DNA from 2 places in the Turicibacter sanguinis genome. Region 2 is predicted to be linked to the other one. Evidence: riboswitches for the same ligand, from Rfam matches in the RefSeq annotation. Region 2 holds a riboswitch; the other holds the start of a gene.
What was found. A riboswitch is a leader RNA that binds a small molecule or an ion and turns the genes downstream of it on or off. The one in region 2 is predicted to bind cyclic di-GMP.
Positions count from the first base shown of each region.

Region 1 (7,849 bases), 1.1 Mb from region 2:
TAAATAAATATCATAAAATCCCCTGAAAATTCATGTATGATAAGGGTGTGTAATGAGGAAACTATGAAGAGTGATTTTGAGGTTAAAGATAGGTGATAATGTGCTTTTTGATACACATGTACATTTAAATGATAAGAAGTTTGAAGAAGATTTAATGGAAGTAATCGAACGTGCCAAAGACGAAGGTGTCTCAAAGATGTTAGTCGTGGGGTTTGATGCGAGAACGAACAAAAAAGCCATTGAGTTAGCCGAAGAATTCGATTTTATTTACGCAGCTGTTGGGTGGCATCCGGTTGATGCAATTTATTTAACGGATGAGTTATTTGAGGAGTTATCCAAACAGGCGATGCATCCTCGTGTGGTAGCGATTGGAGAATGTGGTCTTGATTATTATTGGGAGACGTCTCCACATGATGTTCAAAAGGAAGTGTTAATTCGCCAGATTCATTTAGCACAGTCAGTGAACAAGCCACTTGTGATTCATACGCGAGAATCGATTGCAGATACGCTTGAGATTTTGAAACAGTATGATGCTGCGTCAGTAGGTGGTGTGATGCATTGTTATAGTGGAAGTGTTGAAACAGCACGTGAGTTCATTAAGTTGAATTTTAAAATTTCATTAGCAGGACCTGTGACCTTTACAAATGGGAAAAAGCCACAGTCGGTTGCTCGTGAAATTCCACTTGAACATTTATTGATTGAAACGGATGCGCCTTATTTAACACCTCATCCACATCGTGGGCAGCGGAATGAACCTTTTTATGTTTCATTGGTGGCTAAAAAGATCGCTGAAGTTAAAGAAGTGCCTTATGAAGAAGTTTGTCAGCAGACGATGGCAAATGCCTGTGCTTTATTTAAAATCGGATAATTTATTGAAAGGTGGATGGTAGAATGAAAATGAATAAGGTTTTATACACATCTTTAGTTGTTTTAGTAACGGCGTGGAGTGTTTTCTTTATTGCGAACTTCTATTATGATAAAGCGAGCGTTGGGGGAAATACAGGAACGACTCAAACAACGGATAATAATAATCAAAATATTATTCAAGAAGTTGTAGAACGTGAAGTAGTAACTCAAGAATCTCAACGCATTGAAGCAATTCAAAAAGTATCGCCTGCTATTGTTGGTGTGGTTAATTTTGCAAATAACCGTACACAAGGTGAGGGATCAGGAATTATTTATAAAGCTGAAGGAGATACGGCTTATATTGTAACGAATCAACACGTTGTAGATAGCGGTGATTATTTTGAGGTTGTGTTCTCGAATGGTAATCGTTCTGAAGCCGAGTTATTAGGTAGCGATATTTATACAGATTTAGCAGTATTAAAAGTTTCTGATGTGACAGTTGATGCAGTAGCTGAGTTTGGTAGTACTGAAGATTTACAAGTAGGGCAAACGGTCATTGTAATTGGGAATCCTTTAGGATTAAACTTTGCAGGTTCTGCAACATCAGGAATTGTTTCTGGTAAGGATCGTACGGTTTCTGTTGATTTAAATAGCGACGGATATGATGATTGGGAAATGACTGTTTTACAAACAGATACGGCGATTAACCCTGGTAACAGTGGTGGAGCTTTAATCAATTTAGATGGTAAAATAGTTGGGATTAACTCAATGAAGATTGCAACAAGTTCGGTTGAGGGGATGTCTTTCTCGATTCCAACGTATGTTGCACTTCCAATTATTAATGATTTAGAAATTTACGGTGAAGTTCGCCGTCCACAACTTGGTGTTTATATTCAAGATATGAGTATGATTCCAGATCGTTTAAAAGAGATTTTAAATATTTCAACTGATCAAAAAACAGGTGTTTTCATTTATGAAGTATTTGATGGTGGTGTTGCTGAACAAATGGGAATTAAAGCTGGTGATGTGGTAACAGCGATTAATGGTGATTCAGTTGATGACGCAATGGCATTTAGAAAAAAATTATATGATTTCCGTGAAGGTGATGAAATCACATTAACGGTTGTTCGTGAACAACAAACATTAGATTTAAAAACAACGATTCAACCAGCTGATGTTGAAATTAGCTAATAAAAAAAGTCCAATCAATCGATTGGACTTTTTTTATTCTTTACTAGAGATACGATTTTTTTCTATTTTTTCTTCTAATTCATCGATATCATCGGCTAAATCTTCATTGTTTTCTTTGACAGTATCAAGAATATCTTCTGTTAGATCGACGGCAGCATCTTCGATAGCTGTGACAACTTTTCCTGTTCCTAAAATGATTCCTTCGGTTATTTGACCAGCTTCAAATTGTATTTTTTCTATTAAATTTTTGTCTTTCATGGGAATCCTCCTGACGTTAAATAAGTTGAATATAGAAGTCCAGATCAGTTTTTTATAGCTAAAGTTAGTATATGCTGAATTAGTTTAAAATATTTAGGCATTACTTGAGATGAACAGGTGAATAGATTATAAATGTTTTTGTTAGCTATTAATTGTGACTTGAAATAGATAAGAAATGTTTTTGTTTTGATATAGGTAATGAAGGCTTGATGGGGAGGAAGGATAAAGAAAGTTAATAAAAATTACTTAAAAAATGTCTAGATTTGCAACGTGTCGCATATGATTTAGTAAAGGTTAAATTATTCAAGTAACAATGGTATTAATCGAGTTTGTGAATGGACTATTTTTTATGTAAAAGTCGTTTTAAGTTAACCATTTAATTGATAAGAAGGGATCTGAGAGCATGCTTAAAACGTTTAATATTAACGAACATTACGAACCTACAGTTATTCCTTATCTACAGTCAAAGAAGAATCAATCTAATTATATTTGTAATTTAATTATTGCTGATATGGAACGTGAAGCGAAAAAGGTAGAGGAAGAGAATATTATTGATTTGATTAGGGCGGTTGTTAGAGAAGAGAATCAACGCTTAAAAGAGGAAATCAATAATATTTCAAAAGATGTGGATAATATTAAAGTGGATTTAAAGACAGAGTTTAAAGTACTTGAAGCAAAAATGCCTTATATTTTAAAAGAATATTTAGAAAACAAAAGATAAAAAGAAGATGTAAGAGTAGAAAGCTACTTTTACATCTTCTTTTTTAGTTTGCGTTATCCACAATAGTTGTTTCTTTTTCATGAGCTGAACATGTCGTTGTTGGGATATTTCCTTTTTCATAATAAAGCGTTACTTTTTTATCGCAGTCATCTGCTGCAAGGTACCCAGATACGGGTTCGATTGAAACTGGAACAACGTTTTTAGGTGTTTCAAACCAAGTCGATCCACTTTCTTTTAATGAGTTTTCCATGACAGATGCCCAAATATTTTTGGCATATCGATTGACTTCAACACCATCGAGTGTCTGACCTTCATCGTATCCAGTCCAAACGGTTGTCACAAGTTCAGGAGTATATCCAATCATCCAAGAATCGGTGTTTGTTGTTCCACTTTTACCAGCATATCGGTGGGTAAGTTCTGGGATAATAGATAGTCCTGTTACAGATAGATGATTGTTTTGATTAATATCAAACATTCCAGTCATCATTTCATTCATGATATACGTTTTGGTTTGATCTAAAACTTGTTCACCTTGAGAGGCTTGATCTTTATACACATAGAAGCCACGTCCATCTGTAATTTCAGTTACAAATTTTCGTTCAACACTTTGTCCGTTATTAGCAAAGATACTATAGGCCTCGGCCATTTCCATAATATTTATTGAACTAACTCCAAGAATAGCGGATGGAATCTGTGGAATTTCTTCTTCGATTCCAAAGCGTTTCACGGTTTCAGACAGGACATCCATTCCTAAAAACATGTGCGTTTTAACTGCAAAGATATTGTCAGATACAGCAATGGCATTAGCCATTGAAATTTCGTCGTAAGCATAGGCACCTGAGTAGTTTCCAGGTGTATAAGTGTTTGCTCCATCATTATAAGTGAAAGATGTAGGTTCATTCATAAAGGTGGTTGAAGGGGTGAATCCATACTCAAGGGCGGCGTAATAGAGAAATGGCTTCATCATAGAACCGATTTGACGTCGACTATATAACGCTCGATTAAATTGAGAGGTTTCGTAATTGGTTCCACCACTGAGAGCTTTCACATATCCAGTTTGAGGGTCCATAACGATGACGGCTGTTTGAACTCCCTCTTGTTTAATCGTGTCTTCAATAGCATCGTTGACATAAGTTTGAATCTCGCGATCAAGCGTCGTGCAAATATTTAAATGACGATAGGACATCATTTGTCCATCTAGCAGTTTATCCACTTCACTTAAAACAGCATCGACATAATATGGGGCATCATATTCAAGTGCTTCTGGATGTTCCCCAATAATGGTTGCCTCTGTGTTAAGCGCAAGATCGTATTCTTCTTGTGTAATATAGTCTTCAACGAGCATTGATTTTAGCACGATTTGTTTTCTTGACATGGCATTTTCGTAGTTGATGAGTGGAGAGTAGTAGCTAGGACCTTTTGGAATCCCAACTAAAACAGATGCTTCTTCGAGTGTGAGTTCACTCGCATGTTTGTCAAAGTAGAATAAGGCTGCATCTTCAATTCCATAGTTACCATGACCGAAGTTAATTGTATTTAAATAACCTTCTAAAATGGTCTCCTTATCATAGGCAATTTCAAGCTTCAATGCATAAAATGCCTCTTTAATTTTTCTTTCCCATGTTTTATCAAAGTCCGAGAATAAATTACGAGCATACTGTTGGGTAATCGTTGATGCACCTTGAGATTTGCTTCCAGTCGTTATGTTAACTAAAACGGCTTTTGCAATGCGAATTGGATCAAATCCCATATGATTATAAAAATTACGGTCTTCGGTCGCAATAAATCCATCAATCACGTAAGGAGAAATTTCATCGAGTGTAACCCAGTTTTGATTTTTAGGGTATGTTTTTTCTAAAAAGACTTCTCCATCTGAATCATAAAAAGTAATGGTTGTATTGACGTTAATGTCTGGGGCAGGGAGATATTTAAAATATTGATAAACGGTTAGTCCCAGGATTGCCACTAACTCAATTCCCATAATCATTGTTACAACTAAATATTTGGTCTTAAAAAATGTGGATAACTTTTTCACATAACTTCACCTCAGAAGTTAGTTTATCCAGATATTTCTAAAATATTTACAAATTAAGGGATAAAGTTATAAAAATGTTATTTAATTGAAATTCAGGAATCGAGGGTTAATTAAATAATATTAGAATTCTGAGAATTAATGGATTATTTTTTTGATGCAATCGTTTTAGTTATTAATGAAAAATTTGTAAAAGAATAAAAATTGTTGTGATAGAAATACTCTAAAAAAATTGATGTTTTTTTGAAAAGATGATATTATTTTAGTTGGAAATGTTGAAATATGTCCTGTATTTGGGTACCTGGGACATATGGAGTTATTGGTACAACCGGCTGCCTTTTTTGTGGAGCCGTTTTTTTTTATGCTTAAAATTAAGGAGAAAAGGACGGTTAGACATGATCAGTATTATTTTAATTATGAGTCTTTGCCTAGGTCCAATGATAAAAATAGCAGCTACGGGATTAATCGAAGAGCTACCGATGGCAAGCTGGAAGATACATTTTAATCAGAAAGAAATCATAGATAGTTTATTACTTTCTGCATTAATAGGAAGTATAGGAATTTCTCTTTATCAAAAATATGGTTTACAGTTAGACTTGTATAAATATTTATTTTTTACAGTTTTAATGATTTTGATTGGTTTGATTGATTTTAAAACGACTTATGTGTATCGATCAACAACTTTAATTACCGCATTAGGCGGATTATTATTTATGGGGATAGAAAGTTTTAAATCCCAAGCATGGCCAGTAGATGATTTGATGGGTGCATTCATTGGATTTGGTGTGATTGGATTAATTGTAGTTTTAACACGCGGGATGGGCGAAGGCGATATTGAAATTGCAGCATTAGCTGGCTTATATCTTGGAACTCAAGGATTGGTGATTACTTTATTTTTGGGATTTGTTTTAGGTGGTATCGTTGGGGCGATATTATTAAGTTTAAAATTAAAAGGAATGAAAGATGAAATGGCTTTTGGTCCCTATCTGGTAATGGGATCTTTTATTGCGATGTTAATGGGACAAAATATTATAGAATTTTATCTGAATTTAATTTATTAATTTAGGAAAAAAGGTAAAATATTGAAGAAAATGTTATTTTATTGTATAATTGTAGTAATTTTTGACATTTTCGCAACATGTGGAGGAAGGATATGGGGTTAGCTGAAAAAAGACGTCTAGGAGATATATTAGTTCGAGCTGGAAAGATTAATCATTTTCAGTTACAAGAAGCTTTAAAGAATCAAAAGATTCTGGGTAAAAAGCTAGGAGAGATTCTAGTTGATCAAAAGATTATAACAGAACTTGATATTATTGAGGCAGTTGAAGAACAAACAGGGATTCAGCAAGTCAATTTAAATAATATTGATTTTGATAAACATGCGATTAAGGCTATTTCTCAAAATTTATGTGAGAAATACGGATTAGTTCCATTTGAAATGGATGTTCATAAAATTAAAGTTGCCATGGCTGACCCATTAAATATTTTTGCGATTGACGATATCTCAATTGCAACAGCCCTTGAAGTTGAAGTTTACATTGCCCCAAAAAGTGATATTTTTAAATTTATTAAGATTATTTATACGAGTGAAGAAGTTTCTAAAGCAGCAGAAGCTTTAACAAAGGAATCATTACAAACTCGTTTAATGACAACCAATATTGAAGATTTAGAAGATGTGAAAAATGCACCTGTTGTTAAAATGGTTGATTTCTTATTTAGAAACTCAATTGAAATGCGTGCTTCAGATATTCACATTGAACCTTTTGAACATGAGATTCGTATTCGTTATCGTATTGATGGTGATTTACGTCTAGTTAATACACTAGGAATTGAATCATTAGCACCACTTGTTGCACGTATTAAAATTTTAGCAGGTCTCAATATTGCTGAAAAACGTGTGCCTCAAGATGGTCGTATTATGATGCGAATTGGAGAGTATGATGTTGATTTACGTGTTTCGATTTTACCCGTTGTAAGTGGGGAGAAAATTGTAATTCGTATTTTAAATCGTTCATCATACCAGTTTGGTCGAGAACGTCTAGGACTTAGTGGCGAAAATATCGAGAAACTTGACCGTATTTTATCGAATCCACACGGCATCATACTTGTAACAGGTCCAACAGGAAGTGGAAAATCAACGACTCTATATACGATTTTAGAAGATTTAAATACAGATAAAGTAAATATTGTCACGGTTGAAGATCCGGTCGAGTATACGTTAAATGGTGTAAATCAGGTTAATGTAAATACAAAAGCTGGTTTAACGTTTGCTAGTGGTCTTCGAAGTATTTTACGTCAGGACCCTGATATTGTCATGATTGGTGAGATTCGTGATGAAGAAACAGCGAAAATTGCAACACGTGCTGCGATTACAGGTCACTTAGTTTTAAGTACACTTCATACAAATGATGCCCCAACAACGATTAATCGTTTAGTTGATATGGGAGTTGAATCTTACTTAGTAGCATCTTCGATTACGGGGGTTATCGCACAACGTCTTGTTAAGAAGATTTGTCCGCATTGTAAGGAAGCCTATGAAGCTTCAGTACACGAAAAGAACTTCTTATGCGAAGATCCATTAAAACCACTGACTTTATATAAGGGAGTGGGATGTGGTCATTGTCAACAGACTGGCTATATTGGTCGTACAGGAATTTACGAGATTATGGAGATTACGAAGGCACATCGAGAAGCGATTGCTCAAAACAAAGATGCAACGGTACTGAGAGAAATTTCACTTCAGCATCATATGAGATTACTTGCTGATGAATGTAAGATATTAGTCATGGATGGTATCACAA
Region 1 is NZ_CP053187.1:642,568-650,416, reverse strand. It holds gene HLK68_RS03155 (TatD family hydrolase) at 101-868, shown strand; gene HLK68_RS03150 (S1C family serine protease) at 892-2,037, shown strand; gene HLK68_RS03145 (hypothetical protein) at 2,071-2,295, opposite strand; gene HLK68_RS03140 (hypothetical protein) at 2,699-3,016, shown strand; gene HLK68_RS03135 (transglycosylase domain-containing protein) at 3,060-5,051, opposite strand; cyclic di-GMP riboswitch class II at 5,308-5,391, shown strand; gene HLK68_RS03130 (prepilin peptidase) at 5,444-6,109, shown strand; gene HLK68_RS03125 (GspE/PulE family protein) at 6,202-7,849, shown strand, end outside.
Region 1: linked by a shared signal. The riboswitch ahead of HLK68_RS03130 (prepilin peptidase) and the one ahead of HLK68_RS08240 (NPCBM/NEW2 domain-containing protein) in region 2 are both predicted to bind cyclic di-GMP.

Region 2 (7,849 bases):
TGAAAGAAATCGTGGTGCCTGTTGATTCAACTCTTTTAAAACCAAAGGCACGTGCAACAGAACCATTTATTATGCAATTTATTTTAGATTGTGAAGACCAAGTGACATTATATAAGGTGCGTCGTCGCATTGAGCAACAATGGAAGTTTGCTAATTTAGCTGATCGTACGTGTTATATATCATCATGCTCAGCAAAAACAGTTGTTTATAAGGGATTATTGACACCTGAAGAATTACCGAATTATTACTTAGATTTACAAGATGAAGCGTTCCATTCAAACTTCTGTATCGTACATCAACGTTTCTCAACCAATACCAATCCATCTTGGAATTTAGCACAGCCATTCCGATATTTAGCACACAACGGAGAAATCAATACGGTGTCAGGTAATATTGAATGGTCAAATTCACGCGTTGGACTTGCGACTCATAAAGACGTTTATCCAATTTGTAATGAGCGCCATTCAGACAGTGCAAATCTTGATCGAACGCTTGAGTCTTGGATTTATGAAGGATTTGACCTTGAAAATATCGTGACGCGTTTATTACCTAAAGCATACGAAAAAGATGCGGGTGTGAGTGAGGAACTTAAAGCGTATTATGAATATAGTAATTTAAAACAAGAACCATGGGATGGGCCAGCTGGGGTTATTATTTGTGATGGGCATAAATTAATTGCTACTCTTGACCGCAATGGATTACGTCCATTCCGCTACGTTCAAACAGACAAACAGGTCGTTTTAGCCTCAGAAATTGGGGTCCTAAATACACCGCTTGAAAACATCAAAATGGCAAGCCGAATTCAAGCAAGCGAGCTACTTTGTATCGATTTAGACAACCAAATCATCACAAAAGACGAAGAAGTCAAAGCTATGTTAGCCGCGCAACATCCATATCATGAGTGGTTGACAAAAAAAATAATCAAACCAGCTGCAAAGTATGACTTTAACGCAGAAGTAGCAGATTACACACAAAAATTTGCCTACACTAAAGCCGAATACATGCAAGAGTTAAAATCATTAGTGGAGACGGGAAAGGAAGCCATTGGATCTTTTCCATATACGGCACAGTTGAATATTTTAAAGTCTAGTCCACAACTATTCTTCGATTACTTCAAACAAAATTTTGCACAGGTAACCAACCCACCACTGGATTCAATCCGTGAAAAAAGAGTCTTCTCATTAAAGACTTCTTTAACACCGGTTGTCTCATTAAAAGATGAGCCATTAACTTACCCAGTGTATCAATTAGAATCACCTATTTTAATGCAAAATCAATATGAAACTTTACTAAAGGAAACCACATTCAAACACATTCACCTATCGTTAAAAATTGACACCACCTTACGTGATGCTGTTGCGAAGTTCAGACAAAGCGTCATTGAGGCAACAAATGAAGGTGTTCATATCATTATTTTAGACGATGAATGTGAAGGAAAAGTCATTCCATCTTTAATGGCGACAAGTATTGCGCATGAAGTATTAGTTAAAATGGGGAAACGTCTAGAAGTTCGACTCATCTTAAAATGTGGTGATGCCCGTTTACCGATTCATTTTGCAATGTTACTTGCTTATGGAGGTGACTTCATCTATCCATATTTCTGCTATCACGTCATTACAAAAAATGTAGAAGATAAAGAAACAGTTCTTAAAAATTATTTAAATGGATGTAAAGCCGCTTTATTAAAACAAATGGCTAAAATGGGAATCTCAACGATTTCTTCGTACCGTGGATCAAAAGTGTTTGAAGTTGTTGGTCTAAATGATGAGGTGACCTCTTTATTTACAAGTAAATCATCATTATTTGGTGGGAAATCCTACGAAGACATTGAAGCGGGATTACTAGGAGAAGGGCTAGATTTAGCAAAAGTCAATGAATATCAAAACATGGACTCAATCTTCATGAATCACGCATACTCAAAAAAATTCATCAAAGACATTAAAGCTGTCGTATCCGCTAATGATTATGATGGATTCAAACGCTTAACTGAAGAAGAAAGAAATCGTCAAATTAACCTTCGTGATTGCTTAAGCTTAAACAGAACTCAATCGATAGCGATCGAAGACGTTCAACCAGTCGAAGAGATTATTCGTCATTTTGTTGCATCAGCGATGTCATACGGTGCTTTATCTATTGAAGCTCATGAAACGATTGCCCGTGCTTTTAATGAACTTGGAGCATCTTCAAATAGCGGTGAAGGTGGGGAACTTGTTGAACGTTTTGGAACGATGACCGCTTCAAAAGTGAAGCAAGTTGCTTCAGGCCGTTTTGGTGTTACCTATGATTATTTACGTAGCGCTGAAGAAATTCAAATCAAGATGGCACAAGGTGCAAAACCTGGAGAAGGTGGACATTTACCAAAATCAAAAGTTGATGAAAATATTGCCCGCGTTCGCTATGCCAAACAAGGTGTAGATTTAATTTCACCACCCCCTCACCACGATATTTATTCCATTGAAGATTTAGCGCAGTTAATTCATGATTTACAAACAACAAATCCATCTGCTCTGATCAGTGTTAAATTAGCATCACTTGCAAACGTTGGAACGATTGCAAATGGAGTGGTTAAAGCAGGAGCTGCTAAAGTGGTTATTTCAGGATTTAATGGAGGAACAGGTGCTTCACCAAAATCTTCACTAAAATACACGGGACTTCCTTGGGAATATGGGCTATATCAAGCGCACAAATCATTACTAGAAAATGATGTACGTCATGAAACGTTTATCCAAGTTGATGGACAAATTAAATCAGGGTATGACGTGGTCATGGGAGCAATCCTTGGAGCCGATGAATTCGGAATCGGAACCATGTGCCTTGTCATGGTAGACTGCATCGGATGTAAACAATGTCATACAGGTAAATGTCCCGCTGGAATTACCACTCAAGATGAAACATTGCGTGCTCGCCTCAAACAAGATCCGACGTTATTAAAAACTTATTTAACTTATGTGGCGCGCCAAACACGTGAAATTATGTCTTACCTTGGAGTGAAATCACTTGAAGAACTTCGTGGACGCACAGACCTTTTAGTTGTGCCAAATCATTTAAAATTAGATTGGTTACAACCATTGCCTGTGACTCAAGATATGAATGTGAGAAAACAGCAGATACCAGTGCCAAAGTTAGTGGCAAACGAAGTAAATACTATTGATTCTTCTTTAAGAACACTTGGGGTGCAACTCGTAAGTGATCAAATGCGTACATTTGAAACTTATGGTTATGCTGGACAAAGTTTTGGAGCCTTCATGAATGAAAGTGTTGAACTTATTCATACTGGATATGCCAATGACTATGTTGGTAAAGGATTAAGTGGCGGACGTATTACCGTTAAAGTTAATGAGACGATTCGCCAATTAGAAGAAGAAAACCCTGAATATATCAATCATCACTTAATTGCTGGAAATACGATTCTTTACGGTGCGACTTCAGGAACATGTTATCTTGAAGGGCGAGTTGGAGAACGTTTTGCCGTCCGTAACTCAGGTGCAACGGCAATCAATCACGGAATGGGAGTTCATGCCTGTGAATACATGACAGGTGGAGTTGTTATTTCCTTAGGAGATGTGGACGCGAATATTGGTGCCGGTATGACAGGTGGATTGTTATTCATTTATAAACCATCGGATCTCAACCTAAAACTTAATACGGCCTACGTCAATGTCTTTGAAATGAAAGAAGAACATCGACAAATTCTAAGTGCTGTGTTACAAGATTACGTTATCAAAACAAATAACACACTTGCCTCAAAAATTTTAGTTAACTTCGAAGAAGAGGCATTGAACTTTACACTCATTACATCATCAGATTACTATGAATTAGAACTATAACCAAAAGTGCTATCCTTGAGATAGCACTTTTTTAATACAATGATAAATAAATATTGTTAAAAAATGGTATAATCGTTTTAGTAGTAAGGGGAATAGGATGTTAAAGAAAAGGATAACCATGATTGCAATGAGGGGGAAAAATATAAGATGCGAGATATAAAGGGACATGATGTCTTGTAGGAGCTGATATTATGAAATTTAATAGCGCTTAAATGTGATGAATTAAAGGGGGGAATGAAATGTTAAAAAAAATCATGATCATGATGTTACTGTTCATCGTAGCAGGGTGTCAAAGACAAGAGAATCTACAGGAAACACCGATTCATACATCCATTCAATTATTTTCAACTTTAACAGGAAATTTAGTTCAAACAGACGACGAGTCTTATAAAGAATATGTTGAATTATTTCATGATCTATTCAAAGAAAAGGCAACGTATGAAAAGTTTCTAGGATTAAAAAATATGACAGGCTCAACAGGAGTGAGTTATTCAAACTTCGTCATGATGCAGTTAGATAATGGGGAAATGATACTTGTCTCCTTTGTTCCATGGCCAGAAGAAGACCGATATGAAATTTACGATATTTATCTTGTACCAGATTCAGTGAAGTATTATTTTGAAGATATTCAAAACTAAGCGCCAGCCATGATAAAATACTTGAAGAAGGGTTCACAGATGACGAGTAAAGCGTTTAGATATTCCATTGAAATTAAATAGGCCGCTAATGATTAGCGGCCTATTTAATTATTTGAGGTTCTGATTCGTTTATTAAAATTGATTACAATTTAAGAGAATCAGTCCATTTTCTTTGAGGTAAAAAAGGACTGATATTAAATGTCATTAATGTTTTTGTTCTTTTTTCTTAGTTGTCACTCCAGTTCCTGGAACAGGTTCACCTGCTTCATAAACTTTACCAGGTTGTTTAACTTTTTTTTCATTATATTTATGCATTTTTCCTGACATCATTTGTCACCTCCTTCATCGTTATGATTTACCAAAAAAATTAAAGTAATTCTCAATTGTGACATAAAAAAGATAATTTTTTATTGGGGAAGCGTTCGATAAAATGCTATTAAAGTTAAATGGGTGACAATCTTGACACCTAGATTCTACTTTACATTCACTGGGAATTTCTTGTATGATGGGAATGCGTAAAAGTTGTAGAAATCGCATGAAAAAATGTATAAATCCTAAATTTTATAGGCAAATTTGGAGAAATCCAAAGACGCAAAGCTAAAGGGGCTAAGGTCAATTGAGACTATGCTAGCCAGTTGCCGAAGAAAATCTATTCTTTGTTCGTCATAAATTGATTAAAACTAACATGATGTTGATTAGTTATGAACTTTTTGTGGTGCTTAAATTAGATGGTAACTACCCTTTAGGGTAGTTTTTTGTTTTCTTAGGCAGGAATAGTTTTCTTAGTCAGATAAGAGGCGAATATTCCATTGTTTTATTGAATAATCCTTAAAAATTTTCCAAGGGGGACGAAGTATGAAAAAACAACTATCAGCTATTTTAGCAGTATCATTGATAGCATCTAACTTTTCACCAATGATCGACATTTATGCTAGTGAATTAGCAAAAGAAACGGTAGTCGATTTAAATGAATCAAAAAGTATGCAAAGTGTTACAGCAACAATTACGCCATTTACCTTAACAAATTATCGTAACTTTGAATCGTATAATGAACAATTTAAAATAGCAACAAGTCAAATTAAATCGATTACGAATAACGGGGGACAGTATTCATCAAGTTCAATTGATAAAGCAATTGATGGAAATTTATCAACTCATTGGGAAACCGGAAAGCAGAATAATTCTTCCTTTAAAAATGAAGTTGTCTTTGAATTTGAAGAAGTTGAATCCATTAATCGTTTAATCTATGCGACTCGACAAGATTCAGCAAAAGGTAAAGGATTTCCAACTGAATTCGAAATTTATGGTTCTTTAAGTGGAAGCGATGAAGATTATCAATTATTAGTAACGGGAGAACATAAAACAACAGGAGATCTTTTAGAATTTAAATTTCCAACGATGACAGTAAAAAAAATTAAATTTGTTTTTAAAGAAGCTAATCAAAATTGGGCGAGTGCTTCAGAATTTTGGTTCTATAAAGAAGATGCTATTCTTGAACAAATGAATGAAATGTTTACGAATGAATCAAAAAATGAATTAAGTTCCCATGTTGATACACTTGAAAAATTAAATGAATTCGAAGCCACAGTGATGAATCATCCTTTATACGATGAGTATAAAGAAGATTTTAATAATGCACGAGTTTTACTTGAGAGTATGGAAGTTGTTTATATGAATGCGATTGTATCTAAATTCACTTCATTAGCGGATGAACGATTAGAGGCATATGACGAGTTATATAAAATTCCTTCTGAAAAAATTACAAGTATTACAACAAATGGTGGGCAATACGCATCGAATGATATTACTAAAGCAATTGATGGTAACTTCAATACTAACTGGCATTCAGGAAAACAAAATACATCAACTCATACAAATGAAGTGATTGTGACCTTGGATGAATTAACAACAGTTAACCGAATCATGTATACCAATAATCGTTCACGCGGTTTTGCTCAAGAATTTGAAATTTATATTTCAAAAACTAGCCAGGGAGAAACGTTTGAAAAGGTAACCAGTGGACAAATGTCAATTGATACGAATCATACGATGGAAATATTATTTAATCCAACAGAAGCACGTCGAATTAAATTTGTGTTTACTAAGGGATATGAAGATTGGGCAGTTGCCTCTGAGTTTGGAATTTATAAACAAGATAGCTTATCAGAAATGATGAATCGATTATTCGTTGATCCTTCAATGAGTGAAATCACTCCTGAATTTGGAACTCTTGGTGCACTTAATTCCTTGATCGAATTATCAAAAAATCATCCATTTGCGGACGAATATCTTGAAAAATTAAATTTAGCAAAAGAATTAATAGAATTTGGTGTTATTCAATCCGGAACATCAAACGTGTCAAAGTTTACACCTTTCTATACGGATTATATCAATCAGTATGATGAGCAATTTCGTGTAAACATTTCTAATATTAGTAATAATGGTGGAAGTTATGGTGGAGCAGCAATAAATTATGCGATTGATGAAGATGTAACAACTCACTGGGAGACAGGAACCCCTAATAGTGAAACATTTAAGAATGAAGTCGTATTAACTTTAGATAAAGCAACCGAAATCGATCGTTTAACCTATAAGGCGAGAACAATTAATAAAGGATTTCCAACCAAGTTTAGTATTTATATTTCACCGGTCGGATCAGGGGATAATTTCCAAAAAGTTTCAGAAGGTGGTTATACTGTTACAAATGATATGTTAGAAATCAAGTTTGATTCGACCAAAGCAAAACGTATTAAATTTGTCTTTGAAGAGGCTTATCAAGATAGACCATCTATTGGAGATATTCGCGTTTACAAAGAAGATACTGTCTTAAATCAAATGAAAAACTTATTTACGGATGGATTAATGGATACCGTATCTGAAGCGTATAATACGATTGAAAAATTAGCAGTGTTAGAAGCAGAGGTTGAAGGACATCCGTTAGCAACTGTTTACTTAGAAGAGATTCAAATTGCAAAAGATATTTTGAACGGGGAGTTACAAACTATTAAAACAGTTGTTGCCGAACAGCATGGGGATCGTAATGCTCACGCCAGTCAAAATTTAAAATTTGGATTCGGGGATAACTTCCAATCAACAGGAATTGTTGCTTTAGCAGGTAAAGAAATTACAGTTTATGTGGATGCAGAGCCTGGACAACCGCTACCACAATTAGTTTTTTCACAGCAAGAAGGAAGTTTTGCAAATTGGGGAAGAACAGTTAGCTTACATATTGGGAAAAATGTTATTACAGTACCGACAGTTTCACAAAATGATGGATGGTATAATCATAGTGTGACCCCTGGTGGTGCCGTTTATATTTTAAATCCATATACAGAGGAACAACAATCTAAAGCTCCTATTATCCGATTCGCTGAGGGGGTTGAA
Region 2 is NZ_CP053187.1:1,703,873-1,711,721, forward strand. It holds gene gltB (glutamate synthase large subunit) at 1-3,827, shown strand, start outside; gene HLK68_RS08235 (hypothetical protein) at 4,067-4,465, shown strand; gene HLK68_RS14710 (hypothetical protein) at 4,670-4,795, opposite strand; cyclic di-GMP riboswitch class I at 5,022-5,108, shown strand; gene HLK68_RS08240 (NPCBM/NEW2 domain-containing protein) at 5,321-7,849, shown strand, end outside.